4 regions of the Bradyrhizobium sp. SYSU BS000235 genome follow, and region 2 is predicted to be linked to each of the others. Evidence: predicted binding sites of a transcription regulator. Region 2 holds the regulator's gene; each other region holds the start of a gene.
What was found. Region 2 encodes PhoB, which activates phosphate uptake and scavenging genes when phosphate is short. Its sites were predicted from a motif close to TGTCATNNANCTGTCAT; they were not measured.
Positions count from the first base shown of each region.

Region 1 (3,207 bases), 3.7 Mb from region 2:
ATGCTCTTGTAGGGGCTCTTGGCCAGCACGAAGAACATCGAATAGTAGCCGGTGCTGCCGTCGATGTTGCGGTCGTTGGCGAACGCTTCGGTCTTCACGCCGGTGAGGCGGGCGCGCGAGAACGACGCCGAACCATAGCTGGCAATGTGGATATTGCCGTTGCGTTGACCTTCGATCACCGCCGCATAGTCGTTGGCAATGCGAAGGTTCACCTTCACGCCCAGTTCCTTGCTCAGGTAAGCAATGAACGGCGCCCAGCGCTCGGTCACGCCCGAGGCGTTCTCGGCGGGAACGACGGCAAAGTTGAGCTCGGGATACTTGGCTTTCCAGTCCTGAGCCGAAGCTGTGGTTGCAGTGAACGCAAGCGCTGCTGCGCCGGCGAGAATAGTACGACGATTGAACATAAAGTCCCCCTGTTATGTCAGATAGTTTCGGCAGAAAGATCAGGCAGCCGCGACATTTCCGAGCGCGGGTGCCAATGCTCCTGGTACGAAGTCCGGCGTTTCGTCCATGACTTCACCAGCCTCGAGGTCGTAAAGTTCGCGGGCGATCGAGTCCGTGAGCATCGCAGGCACGCCATCGAACACAACGCGGCCTGCGGACATACCGATCAGACGGTCACAGTAAGTCCTTGCCAGATCGAGTGAATGCAGGTTGCACATCACCGTGATGCCAAAGTGCTTGTTGATGCGCAGCAGTGCGTCCATCACGATGCGGGTGTTGCGCGGATCGAGCGATGCAATCGGCTCGTCCGCCAAAATGATATCCGGCTGCTGAACCAGCGCGCGTGCAATGGCCACACGCTGCTGCTGTCCGCCGGAGAGCTGATCGGCGCGCTGCGCCGCCATCGGCATCATGTCGAATTGTTCGAGCGCGGAGATGGCAATCGCCTTGTCATCCTGCGCCCACATCTGACTCATCGAGCGCCACAGCGGCACGCCTGCAAGGCGGCCCATCAAGACGTTGGTCAGCACGTCGAGGCGACCGACCAGATTGAACTGCTGGAAAATCATTGCCGATCGCGCACGCCAGCGGCGCAACTCTTGGCCCTTCAATGCCGTCACGTCGACGCCTTCGAAGCTGATGCGTCCGCCGGTTGGCTCTTCCAAGCGGTTGATCATGCGCAGAAGGGTGGACTTGCCGGCGCCCGAACGACCAATCACGCCGACGAACCGGCCCGGCTCGATCGAGAAAGAAGCATTATCAACGGCCGTCTTTGCACCAAACCGGCACGTCAATCCGTCCACTACAAGCATTCGTCGGCTCCGTGCTTAACAGAGCTCCACCGCTAACGCGGGTATTCTACAGTTGTGTGACAGCGTGGACTGTTCCCGCGCACTTCTGTGTGCAATGCGGAAGAGGTTTGCCGTCATCCGAACTTCATGACATTGTCACGAAACACACCGAAGACACTACGCACACCCTCATCCCTGCCTCACCTCACTACGAGATTCCACCGCCTATGGCTGGCAAGACACTTTCCGTCGAACCCTTCATCGACCCGACTGCAACACTCCGCGACAGCAAGGCGGGCGCTTATTGCGAAATCGGCGCACGAACAACACTTCTTGAAGTTACGCTCGGCGATTATTCCTATGTCGTGAACGACAGCCAGATTACCTACGCCACCATCGGAAAGTTCTGCTCGATCGCGGCGATGACGCGAATCAACCCCGGCAATCATCCGATGCATCGCGCGACGCAGGCTCACTTCACCTATCGCGCGAGTGCCTATTTCCCGGGCGAGAGCGATGACGCGGAGTTCTTCGACTGGCGACGCAGCCATCATGTGACATTTGGCCACGACGTCTGGATCGGTCACGGCGCCATCGTGCTGCCGGGCCGCAACATCGGCACAGGCGCGGTGGTCGCAGCGGGCGCCGTCGTCACCAAGGATGTGCCTGCCTACACCATTGTCGGCGGCAATCCGGCGAAACCGATCCGGCGACGGTTCTCGGAAAAGATCGAAGAACAATTGATGGCGCTGGCATGGTGGGACTGGACCCACGACCAGCTTCGCAGCGCGCTGCCGGATTTCCGGAAACTGCCGGTGGAAGCCTTTGTCGAGAAGTACAACAACAACGCGCTGGCATAACGCGGGATCGGACGAAGCATGACGGATATCTTGATCGAAGGCGGACAGACGCTGATCGGCAACGAATTTGTGGATGATGCAACTATCCATGTGGCGGATGGCCTCATCTCGGAAACATCGTCGCGTGCCGAACCTGCTTCGCTCCGCATCGACAGCCGCGGCCTGATCGCCCTCCCCGGTATTGTGGACATGCATGGCGATGCCTTCGAACGGCAGATGATGCCGCGCCCCGGCGTCGATTTCCCGATCGACGTTGCGCTGATGGACAGCGACCGCCAGGCCATCGCCAACGGCATGACCACCGTCTTTCATGCGGCGACATGGTCATGGGAGCCGGGCTTGCGCGGCACCGAGAACGCTCACCGTCTTGCCGACGCCATCGAGGAATTGCATCCACGCTTCGCGGCCGACACGCGGTTCCATCTGCGGCAGGAGACCTTCAACCTCGATGCGGAGCCGATGATCGCCGAGTGGCTGGCGACGGGCCGCGTCAGCCTGCTCGCCTTCAACGATCACATGCACATGACCACTGCGTCGATGAGCAATCCGAAGAAGCGCGCGCGCATGGTCGAGCGCTCCGGCCTCAGCGAAAGCGAATTCGATGCGCTGGTGGACCGGGTCATGAAGCGCGCGGACGACGTGCCTGCATCAATCGAACGGCTTGCCGCGATTGCCCGCGACAACGATGTGCCGTTGCTCTCCCATGACGACGAGTCTCCGGAGCAGCGCGCGAACTTCCGCGGGCTCGGCATCGACATCGCGGAGTTCCCGATCAACGAGGAAACCGCCCGCGCCGCGATCGACGGCGGCGACTTCACCGTGTTCGGCGCGCCGAACGTCGTGCGCGGCGGCAGCCACACCGGCTGGACCAGTGCAGCCGAGATGGTGAACAAGGGTCTCTGCTCCATCCTCGCGTCAGACTATTACTATCCGGCGCCGCTGCTCGCGGCGTTCCGTCTCGCGGCCGACAGGATCGTGCCACTGCCACAAGCCTGGTCATTGGTTTCCGGCGCACCGGCGGCGGCGACGGGCCTGCACGACCGCGGCGAGATCGCCCCCGGCAAGCGCGCGGACATCATATTGGTGGATGCGCAGGAGGCGCTGCGGCCACG
Region 1 covers NZ_JBMHJM010000001.1:3,757,092-3,760,298, reverse strand. Annotated here, with positions in the region: gene phnD (phosphonate ABC transporter substrate-binding protein) at 1-404, opposite strand, end outside; gene phnC (phosphonate ABC transporter ATP-binding protein) at 444-1,256, opposite strand; gene ACP0KA_RS17495 (chloramphenicol acetyltransferase) at 1,463-2,095, shown strand; gene ACP0KA_RS17490 (alpha-D-ribose 1-methylphosphonate 5-triphosphate diphosphatase) at 2,114-3,207, shown strand, end outside.
Region 1: a site for PhoB is predicted at 1,302-1,318, ahead of phnC (phosphonate ABC transporter ATP-binding protein). Genes of this name have one in related genera too.

Region 2 (3,207 bases):
TGTGCCGCAGCGCAGCCTCCAGGTCTTCCGCGCTGGCGAGTGGTGTTCCTTTTGCTAACGAAAAGGCTGTTGTCGTTCTCAAACGATAATCTCCATCCCGTCCGAGGGAATGACCCATCCGGCCTGCTCGATCTGCACGCGCTCCGCAGTCTCGGGCAGCAGCGCCAGATTGGAATTGTTGATGTGAAGAAAAACCTTACGGGCGATCCCGAGGCCGGCAAGCGCTGCGATTGCCCCATCCGCGCCTGACATGGCCATGTGTCCCATCCGCTGCCCTGTCTTGCTGCCAAGTCCTGCGGCGATCAGTTCATCATCGCGCCAGACCGTTCCGTCGAAAAACACCAGAGGCGCGTCTTTCAGACGCATCTTCAGCTCTGGGGTCATGGCGGCGCAAGCGGCAAGAAAAAAGAAGTATTGGCCACTCCGCTTGTCCGCAATCCGCAGCCCCACGGTGTCGCCCGCCTCATCGTCCACCGCAGGTGCAGCAGCGTCTTCAAGATACCAGGCACGTTTACCAGGAACGAGGAATGGCAAAACTTCCAACCCCGACGGCGAGCCGTTCGCCAACTTGGGCTCGAACGTGGCATCGAATTCGATCGGTTCGCGACGCACCCGCTCCGCACTCAGAACATTGAAGATGCTGTTGTCCCTCAGCGTCGCAAGAACGCGTTGGTGAGCGTAGATGGTAAATGGCCAACCCTCACGCAGGGACAGCAACCCCGCGACGGCGTCGACCTCGCCATTGGTCAGGATGACGCCTGCGATCGGGCTATGGCGTAATTGATCCGGCTTTGGATGAAGTTGCGGGGTCGCGATCACCTGTTGGCGCAGGTCAGGTGAAGCATTGATCAGAAACCAGTGTTTGTGGTCAGCGCTGACCGCTATCGATGCCTGCGTGGCTCGCAAGTCCGGCCGCTCAAGACGTGTGATTCGGCAGACCTCACAGTTGCAGTTCCATTGCGGGACGCCGCCACCAGCCGCCACCCCGAGAACGACAACGCGCAACATCAAAACGCCTCCGGCAATCCCGGTTCGCGGAATCCAGACCCAGACACAAACAAGGCCGGCTGCGAAAGAACTTCACCCATTGGGCGAGCCCTTACGCAAACCGGACCAATTGTCTTTTAAACTGAAGAAATTTGCAGACTTACTTGCGCGCCGCGCAGGCGTACATGTTGATTTCCATGCCAACCGGCACTTCAACAATCTTTGGAGCTTTCCAGGCCATTTTGGTTCTCCTTCCCAATTCAATCCTGCGACTGGGTTTCGCTGCCCCGTCGAGAGTCAGGTTAACACGGAGATGACCAAATGCGAGGTGCAATTTTGCCCTTCATTGGCACAAAATTGTTATTCGCCCTACCCAGGATTGCAAAGCAACATCAGACAAATGCTGCTCTGCAATAATTTTATCGAGATCACTCAGCCTTGGCGAAGCGATCATCCAGGGCGTAGCCCGCTCCGCGAACGGTGCGGATGGGATCCTGCTCCCGGCCAAGGTTCAGGAGCTTCCTGAGCCGGCCGATATGAACGTCCACGGTGCGCTCATCGATATAGATGTCGCGTCCCCAAACGCCGTCGAGCAATTGCTCCCGGCTGAAAACACGTCCCGGATGTTCCAGGAAGAACTCCAGAAGACGGTATTCGGTGGGCCCCAGATCAATCGGGCGGCCGGAACGGGCCACACGGCGCCGATCGCGGTCCAACTCGATATCGCCGAAAGCCAAAACCGTGGCGAGACGCTCCGGGCTGGCCCGTCGCAGCAAGCCCTTCACCCGCGCCAGCAATTCCGGGACCGAGAACGGCTTGACGATGTAATCGTCAGCGCCCGTCGCGAGACCCCTCACCCGCTCGCTTTCCTCGCCACGCGCGGTCAGCATGATGATGGGGATCTGCTTCGTTTCAGGCCTTGCCCTTAGACGACGGCAAAGCTCGATCCCCGACAAACCAGGCAGCATCCAATCGAGCACGATCAGATCCGGAATATGCTCCTTGAGTCTGGTGTCGGCGTCGTCCCCGCGTGCAACGGTTTCGACATCGTAGCCTTCGGCATCCAGATTGTAGCGAAGCAGCGTCGTCAACGCTTCTTCATCCTCGACGACAAGAATTCGGGCGCTCATGTCCGATCCTTCAATTTATATCCTTCCAATCAGCTGCCTGAGACAGCCGTCGCAAAACTCGTCATATCGCCTTTGGGGCGCTGATCGAGCATCTGTTGTCCTTCGATCATGTAGAAGACCGTTTCGGCAATGTTGGTCGCATGGTCCCCGATCCGTTCGATGTTCTTGGCGCAGAACATCAAATGGATGCAGAAGCCGATATTGCGCGGATCTTCCATCATGTAAGTCAGCAGCTCGCGGAACAGCGAGGTGCAGATCGCGTCGACTTCTTCGTCGCCTTTCCAAACCGCCATGGCGGCCGGCAGGTCATGCGCGGCATAAGCGTCGAGCACCGACTTGACCTGAGACTGCACCAGGTCGGTCATATGCTCGAGACCACGGATCAGCTTCAACGGATGGAAATCGCTGTCGAGTGCAGCAACGCGCTTGCCGATATTCTTCGACAAATCGCCCATGCGCTCCAGGTCGGTCGCAACCCGCAGCGAGCCGACGATCTCGCGAAGGTCGACAGCCATTGGCTGACGGCGAGCGATCGTCAATACTGCACGCTCTTCGATGGCATGCTGCAACTTGTCGATATCGAGATCAGCGGCGACCACGCGCTTGCCCAGCGCGACGTCCCGACGGATCAGAGCATCGACGGAATCCACGATCTGACGTTCCGCCAGACCACCCATCTCTGCAACGAGCCGATTAAGCTCCTGGAGATCTTCGTCGAACGCCTTGGCGGTATGATCTGTTCCCATAATAATTCTCCACGCGGTAAGCGTCAGCCGAAACGGCCGGTGATGTAGTCTTGCGTCCGCCGATCCGTCGGCGACGTAAAGATCTTGTTTGTTTCATCGAACTCGATGAGCTGGCCGAGATACATGAACGCCGTCTTGTCGGACACGCGCGCCGCCTGCTGCATGTTATGCGTAACGATCGCGATCGTGTAATTTTCCTTCAGTTCCTGGATCAGTTCTTCGACCTTTGCAGTGGAAATCGGGTCAAGCGCCGAGCAAGGCTCGTCGAACAAGATCACTTCCGGCCGCACGGCGACCGTTCGCGCGATACACAGGCGCTGCTGCTGGCCGCCCGAAAGGCTCAG
Region 2 covers NZ_JBMHJM010000001.1:103,347-106,553, forward strand. Annotated here, with positions in the region: gene pqqC (pyrroloquinoline-quinone synthase PqqC) at 1-82, opposite strand, end outside; gene pqqB (pyrroloquinoline quinone biosynthesis protein PqqB) at 79-1,008, opposite strand; gene pqqA (pyrroloquinoline quinone precursor peptide PqqA) at 1,148-1,228, opposite strand; gene phoB (phosphate regulon transcriptional regulator PhoB) at 1,416-2,117, opposite strand; gene phoU (phosphate signaling complex protein PhoU) at 2,147-2,863, opposite strand; gene pstB (phosphate ABC transporter ATP-binding protein PstB) at 2,887-3,207, opposite strand, start outside.

Region 3 (3,207 bases), 2.3 Mb from region 2:
AGGCGCGACGAACAATGGGCATCAGTGATATGTTTTCCAGACCTGCGCTGGACCCGGCGAAGACGCCCGGCACCCTGACGCCGCGGTCGCGCAAATCGAAAGCCTTGCTGATCGTCATTGCGGCGGTGCTCGCCACCGTGGCCGCCGTGGGCGGGGCGACTTATTACATGACGCGCGCGGTTCATCTCCGGATCGCGGTCGGTCCCCCGAACAGCGACGATGTGAAGGTCATTCAGTCCATCACGCAAATGTTCTCACGTGATCGCAGTTATGTCAGGCTGCGGCCGATCGTCACCGAAGGCGCCACCGCGAGTGCTGCGAGTTTGACCGCAGGCACGACAGACCTCGCCGTCGTGCGTGGAGACCTCGACCTGCCGAAGAATGCGCAGGCTGTCGCCAGCATCCGCAAGAACTTCGCCGTGCTGTGGGTCCCCGGAGCTCACCGCAAGGGTAGCATCACCAAGATCGAGCAGCTTGCGGGCAAACGTATTGGCGTGATCGGCCGCACACCGGCCAACGTCAATTTGCTGAAAGTGATCCTGACGCAATCCGGCGTTAATTTTGACAAAGTGCAGACCGTTCAGTTCAGCACCACCGGCTTTGCCGAAGCTGTCAAAAACGAAAAGATCGACGCATTCCTTGCAGTCGGTCCGCTCAACAGCAAAATCACCTCGGATGCCATTGCAGTCACGGCGAAGGACAAGAAGGTCACCTTCCTGTCGATCGACACCGCCGACGCCATCGCGCAAAAGTACCCCGCCTACGATTCCGGGGAAATTCCCGCAGGAACATTCGGCGCGAATCCTGCACGCCCGGACGACAAGATCGACACCATCACGTTCGCGCATCACATCGTCGCGCGCAGCTCATTGTCAGAGGCAACGGTCGGCGCGCTCACCCGTCAATTGTTCGCAATCCGCCAAAGCATCCAGAACGAATTCCCGCTCTCGGCGAAACTTGAAACGCCGGACACCGACAAGGACGCTGCCATTCCCGCGCATCCCGGCGCCGCCGCCTATGTTGACGGTGAAGAGAAAACCTTTCTCGACAAATACAGCGATTACATCTGGGGCAGCCTGATGGCGCTGTCCGCGCTCGGCTCTGCCGGCGCGTGGTTTGCGAGCTATCTGCGCAAGGACGAGCGCGTAACCAATTCTTCGCTGCGCGAGCGCTTGCTGCAGATGCTCTCAGCCGCACGCAAGTCGACCTCCATGGAGGAACTCGACGCGATGCAGGCGGAAGCCGACGAGATCATGACCAATACCCTGCACTGCTTCGAGGATGGGGCCATCGAGGAAGGCTCATTGACAGCCTTCAGCATTGCACTTGAGCAGTTCCACAACGCGGTGGCCGACCGGAAGGCGTTTCTGCTGCAGATGCCGGAGACCCCGACCCGTACCCCACGCCCTCACGTGGCTTAAACCTTTCTCCACGCCAATCCCGGCGCCGAACGCTCTATCGCTTGCCGATACGTTGCATGCGTTTTCCTCCGAGCGCGTTTCGCCAAGGCGTCACATAACCTTCCTTATTCTGTCAGGCATGCGCTGCATGGTGCCGCCCGCTGAGCCATGGACGGGCTTGCCGTGGGCGGGCCGGCTTGGATACCTGCTTTGGAGGCTTTCGTGACCCTTCGCATTTCTCGCCGACGCTTTCTGACAACCGCCGCCGCGGGCGGTATCACCGCAGCAAGCGGCATCGCGATGCCTCATCTCAGCCGCGCGGCAGACCGCCCGATGGTGTCCCATGGCGTGCAATCGGGTGACGTCAACGTCGACAGCGGCGTGGTGTGGGCGCGTGCCGATCGCCCCGCGCAGCTGATGGTCGAGGTCGCGACGACCGAATCGTTCAAGGACGCCCGCGCGCTACCGCCGATCAACGCGATGCCGGAAAACGATTTCACCGCCAAAATGCTGATCGAGGATCTGCCCTCCGATCAAACGATCTTTTACCGCGCCCGCTTCCGCGATCTGTCTCACATCAACATCGTCGGTGAGCCCGTGGTCGGCCGCTTCCGCACCGCACCGGCAAGCCGTCGCGACGTGTCTTTCGTCTGGGGCGGCGACGTCGCCGGGCAAGGCTGGGGCATCAACCCCGACGACGGCGGCATGTTCACCTTCGCGGCGATGCGCAAGCACAATCCCGACTTCCTGATTCACTCCGGCGATACGATTTATGCGGACGGCATCATTCCGTCAGAAGTCAAACTCCCCAACGGCAAGACCTGGAAGAACATTACGATTCCGGAGAAGGCGAAAGTCGCCGAAACGCTCGACGAATACCGCGCCGCGCACAAATATAACTTCCTCGACGACAACGTCCGCGCCTTCAACGCTGAAGTGCCGATCTTCGTGCAGTGGGACGATCACGAGATCTGCAACAACTGGTCGCTGTCGAAGCAACTGCCGGCCGATTACAAAGAGCGTGACATCACGCTGCTTGCGGCGCGCGGGGCGAAAGCGTTCCACGAAATGTATCCGATGCGGGAAAGCATCGTCGAACCCGGCCGCGTCTACCGGACCATCAATTACGGCCCGCACGTCGACGTGTTCATGCTCGACGAGCGCAGCTATCGCGGCCCGAACGGCGAGAATCAGCAGACCAGCTACGGACCCGATGCTTACTTCATCGGGCCGGACCAGCTCGCCTGGCTCAAGCGCGAACTTTTGAAGTCGAAAGCGACCTGGAAGGTGATCGCCTCCGACATGCCGCTCAGCATCATCGTTTATGATGATGCCACCGCCAAAAAGGGCTCCGAGGCCTTTGCCCAGGGCGATGGCCCGGTCCGCGGCCGCGAGTTCGAAATCGCCGATCTGCTGCGGTTCATCAAGACCGCCGGCATCCGCAACACGGTGTGGCTGACCGCCGACGTCCATTACACCGCCGCCCACTACTACAACCCCGACAAGGCCCAGTTCCAGGACTTCGAACCGTTCTGGGAGTTCGTCTCCGGCCCGTTCCACGCCGGAAGTTTCGGCCCAGGGGGCATGGACAACACGTTCGGCCCCGAGGTGCGTTTCGTGAAGGGCCCGGGGCCTGGTCATCAGAACCTGCCGCCATCGGAGGGCATGCAGTTCTTCGGCCACGTCAAAATCGAGGGCGCGACCGGACAGATGACCGTGACCCTCCGGGATAGGGCCGATACGGCCCTTTGGGCGATCACCCTCGACCCCAAAATGGGCTAACCAAACCCCCGAATATGCATTGTTT
Region 3 covers NZ_JBMHJM010000001.1:2,434,935-2,438,141, reverse strand. Annotated here, with positions in the region: gene ACP0KA_RS11360 (TAXI family TRAP transporter solute-binding subunit) at 15-1,421, shown strand; gene ACP0KA_RS11355 (alkaline phosphatase D family protein) at 1,623-3,182, shown strand.
Region 3: a site for PhoB is predicted at 1,510-1,526, ahead of ACP0KA_RS11355 (alkaline phosphatase D family protein). Genes of this name have one in related genera too.

Region 4 (3,207 bases), 2.4 Mb from region 2:
GGATCGTCGCGCGACTGGGCGGCCAAGGGCACGCGTCTGCTCGGCGTCCGCGCAGTGATTGCCCAAAGCTTCGAACGCATCCATCGTTCGAACCTGGTGGGCATGGGCGTGTTGCCGCTGACCTTCGAAGACGGAGCGTCGTGGCAGTCGATCGGCTTGAAGGGCGACGAAAAGGTCACCATTCGCGGCCTTCAGGGCGATCTCCGGCCGCGGCAGAAGCTGACGGCGGAAATCGTCGATGCCGGCGGTTCGCTGAAGAATGTTTCGCTGCTTTGCCGCATCGATACGCTCGACGAGCTCGAATATTACCGCAACGGCGGCATCCTGCATTACGTGCTGCGCAAGCTGGCCGCGTAATAGGGCTTGCCAACGCAACCGTGAACGGGCTCACTGCGACGTGAGTAGAAGCTTAAGGGAAGGCGGCCTATCACAGGGCCGCCTTCTTCGTAAGGCAACTGAGTCAAAATAGGATGCGACGTGGCTTATCGGGATTCCAGTGCTGATGCGAAAGCGGCGGGCAAACTTGCCCAGCTGTCGTGTCTGCTTGGAGTCTGTATGGTTTTTGCCGCGGTTACGCCTGCTGGAGCAGAACCGCGTGCGGTGGTTGAACTGTTTACCTCGCAAGGGTGCTCCTCATGTCCCCCTGCAGACAAGGTTCTGGGTGATCTCAGCAAGGATCCCTCTGTCATCGCATTGAGTTTGCCGATCGATTACTGGGACTATCTCGGTTGGAAGGACACGCTGGCGGACTCTCGTTTCAGCGCGCGTCAAAAAGCTTATTCGCACGTCCGAGGCGATCGTGGTGTCTATACGCCGCAGGCCATCGTCAACGGCTCTGCGAACGTCCTTGGCAGTGACAAGGCCGGTATTGAAACTGCAGTCAGCCGGACAAAGGGCGTCGATGGTGCGATGTCGGTGCCTGTGACGATGACGAGGTCTGGTAAGCAAATCAACGTATCGGTCGCGGCCTCGGATACCGCGGGTCGAAGCGGTGAAGTTTGGATCTGCGCGGTGTCGAAGGCGGTTCCGATTACAATCGCGAAGGGTGAAAACCGCGGACATCAGATCACGTATCACAACGTGGTACGGAATATGCTGAAGGTCGGCGACTGGAACGGCAGCGCGAATAGCTGGAGCGTGCCGATCGAGAACATCGCGCGTGATGGCGTCGATGCCGCCGCCGTGTACGTTCAGGACGGCAATCGCGACAAGCCCGGACCGATGCTCGGCGCGGCCTTTACCTCCCTTAACTAAATCAGAAATTTTTCAGTCGTGAGCGCGAGGCTGCAAGTGGCCTGGGCAGCAGGCTGTTACCTGCAACAGCTTCGGTGAATTCTTTCCTATGCAAAGCAAGGCGAGGACGATTGGCCTGCCAACAAAAAAGGCCAGCTTTCGCTGGCCGGAAGGATTGGGGATCTACCTGACTGCGAATTAGACCCGATCCTATCGACCCCGGGGGGCTGGGGGCTGAGGAATCCGGTGCCAAAAGGACCGGGTCAACGCAGTGCAGTGTTATTCGCAGCCCAGCACGGCGGCGTATGGGCCGAATTCAGGCAGCATTATGATTTCGACTAACTTGCGTGTGATAACTCGTTGAGCAGCCTCGTGGTCCGATTTTAGCATTCGCATCCTGTTACCGCAGGCACCTCTTGCGAATGTTGGAATCGCAGGACCACTAGAAATTGTAAGTTTCGAGTTTGGAGTTTGACATTCGCTTACCTGCGGCCCGGTGAATCGCGAATGTCAAATCCACTCCACTCGCTGTTCCAATGGCTATTTCAAGCTTGCAGGTCCCGGCAGACCGGAGGACTATGTCGGTTAAGTGACAGGAGGCGCCGATGAATCCGATATCAGGGGATACAGACCCAAGCGAGACCCGGGGGCAGGAGCGCAGCAGCACCACACCGCTCCCGCCCCAGAATGTCACGTTCAACCGCCTCGAACTGAATCGCATCCTCAACCTCTACGGGCGCATGGTCGCCGACGGTGAATGGCGTGACTACGCCATCGACTTTCTGAAGGACCGGGCGGTGTTTTCGATTTTCCGCCGAGCTTCGGAAGTGCCGATCTATCGCATCGAGAAAGACCCGCGCCTGGCGCGCAAGCAGGGTGCTTACAGCGTGATCGCGGCCAGTGGACAAATTCTCCGCCGGGGTCACGAACTGGAACGCGTGCTGCTGGTCATTGACCGCAAGCTGGCACTGGTGTGAGCCTGGTGTCCCGATTCGGAAGTTCGCACAGACGCGCGGCGTGCCCGGATGCGGACTTCGGAATCAAAGGGACACCGGCAAGTCTATAATCCTGGTGCCGCTTTTGGATTTGAAGTCCTTCATCGCGCTTGGGACTTCACACGGAAGAATTTCAAATCCGCGGCGCTAGGCCGGAACGGTGGTGGCGCCGGCCCCCAGCGCGCGTTGCATCATCACCGTATCGAGCCACCGCCCGAACTTGAACCCAACATCCGGGTGCGTGCCGATCATCTGGAATCCTGTCCGGGTGTGCAGGGCGACGGAGGCTGCATTCGCGGAGTCGCCAATGACCGCGATCATTTGGCGATAACCTCGCGCCTCCGACTGCGCGATCAGCTCGATCATCAAGGCCGTTCCAATGCCGCGCCGATGGCTTGCAGGCGCCAGATAGACGGAATTTTCCACGGTGAAGCGGTAGGCAGGCCGGGGGCGATAAGGCCCCGCATAGGCATAGCCCACCACGTGTCCCTCGAGCGTCGCCACGAGATAGGGAAAGCCTGCTTCCTGAAGCGACGTGAAGCGCCGGGTCATTTCAGCGACATCCGGAGGGGTCAGTTCGAAGGTCGCGGTGCCGGTGCGGACCTCGTGGTCATAGATGCGGGTGATGGCAGGGATATCCGCCGGAGCGGCGGATCGGATCGCGGGATTCGACATGCGGGCAGCTTAATTTTGTAGTCCGCAAAACAAAAGCCCCGGCTTTTGGCCGGGGCTTTCCGAAAATCGATCGATCCTGATTAATCGCGCTGTCCGAGCAGCTGCAGCAGCAGCGTGAACAGGTTGATGAAGTTCAGGTAAAGCGAGAGTGCGCCGGTGATTGCTGCACGCTCCGCGATGTCGCCGCCCTGGCCGGCGTAGCCGTAGATGTAGTCGTTCTTCAGGCGTTGCGTATCCCAGGCGGTGAGGCCCGCGAACACCAGCACGCCAACCACCGACACCACGAACTGCAGCATCGAGCTTG
Region 4 covers NZ_JBMHJM010000001.1:2,493,680-2,496,886, forward strand. Annotated here, with positions in the region: gene acnA (aconitate hydratase AcnA) at 1-357, shown strand, start outside; gene ACP0KA_RS11685 (DUF1223 domain-containing protein) at 556-1,254, shown strand; gene ACP0KA_RS11690 (DUF2794 domain-containing protein) at 1,839-2,210, shown strand; gene ACP0KA_RS11695 (N-acetyltransferase family protein) at 2,376-2,903, opposite strand; gene ACP0KA_RS11700 (Bax inhibitor-1/YccA family protein) at 2,984-3,207, opposite strand, start outside.
Region 4: a site for PhoB is predicted at 1,812-1,828, ahead of ACP0KA_RS11690 (DUF2794 domain-containing protein). Genes of this name have one in related genera too.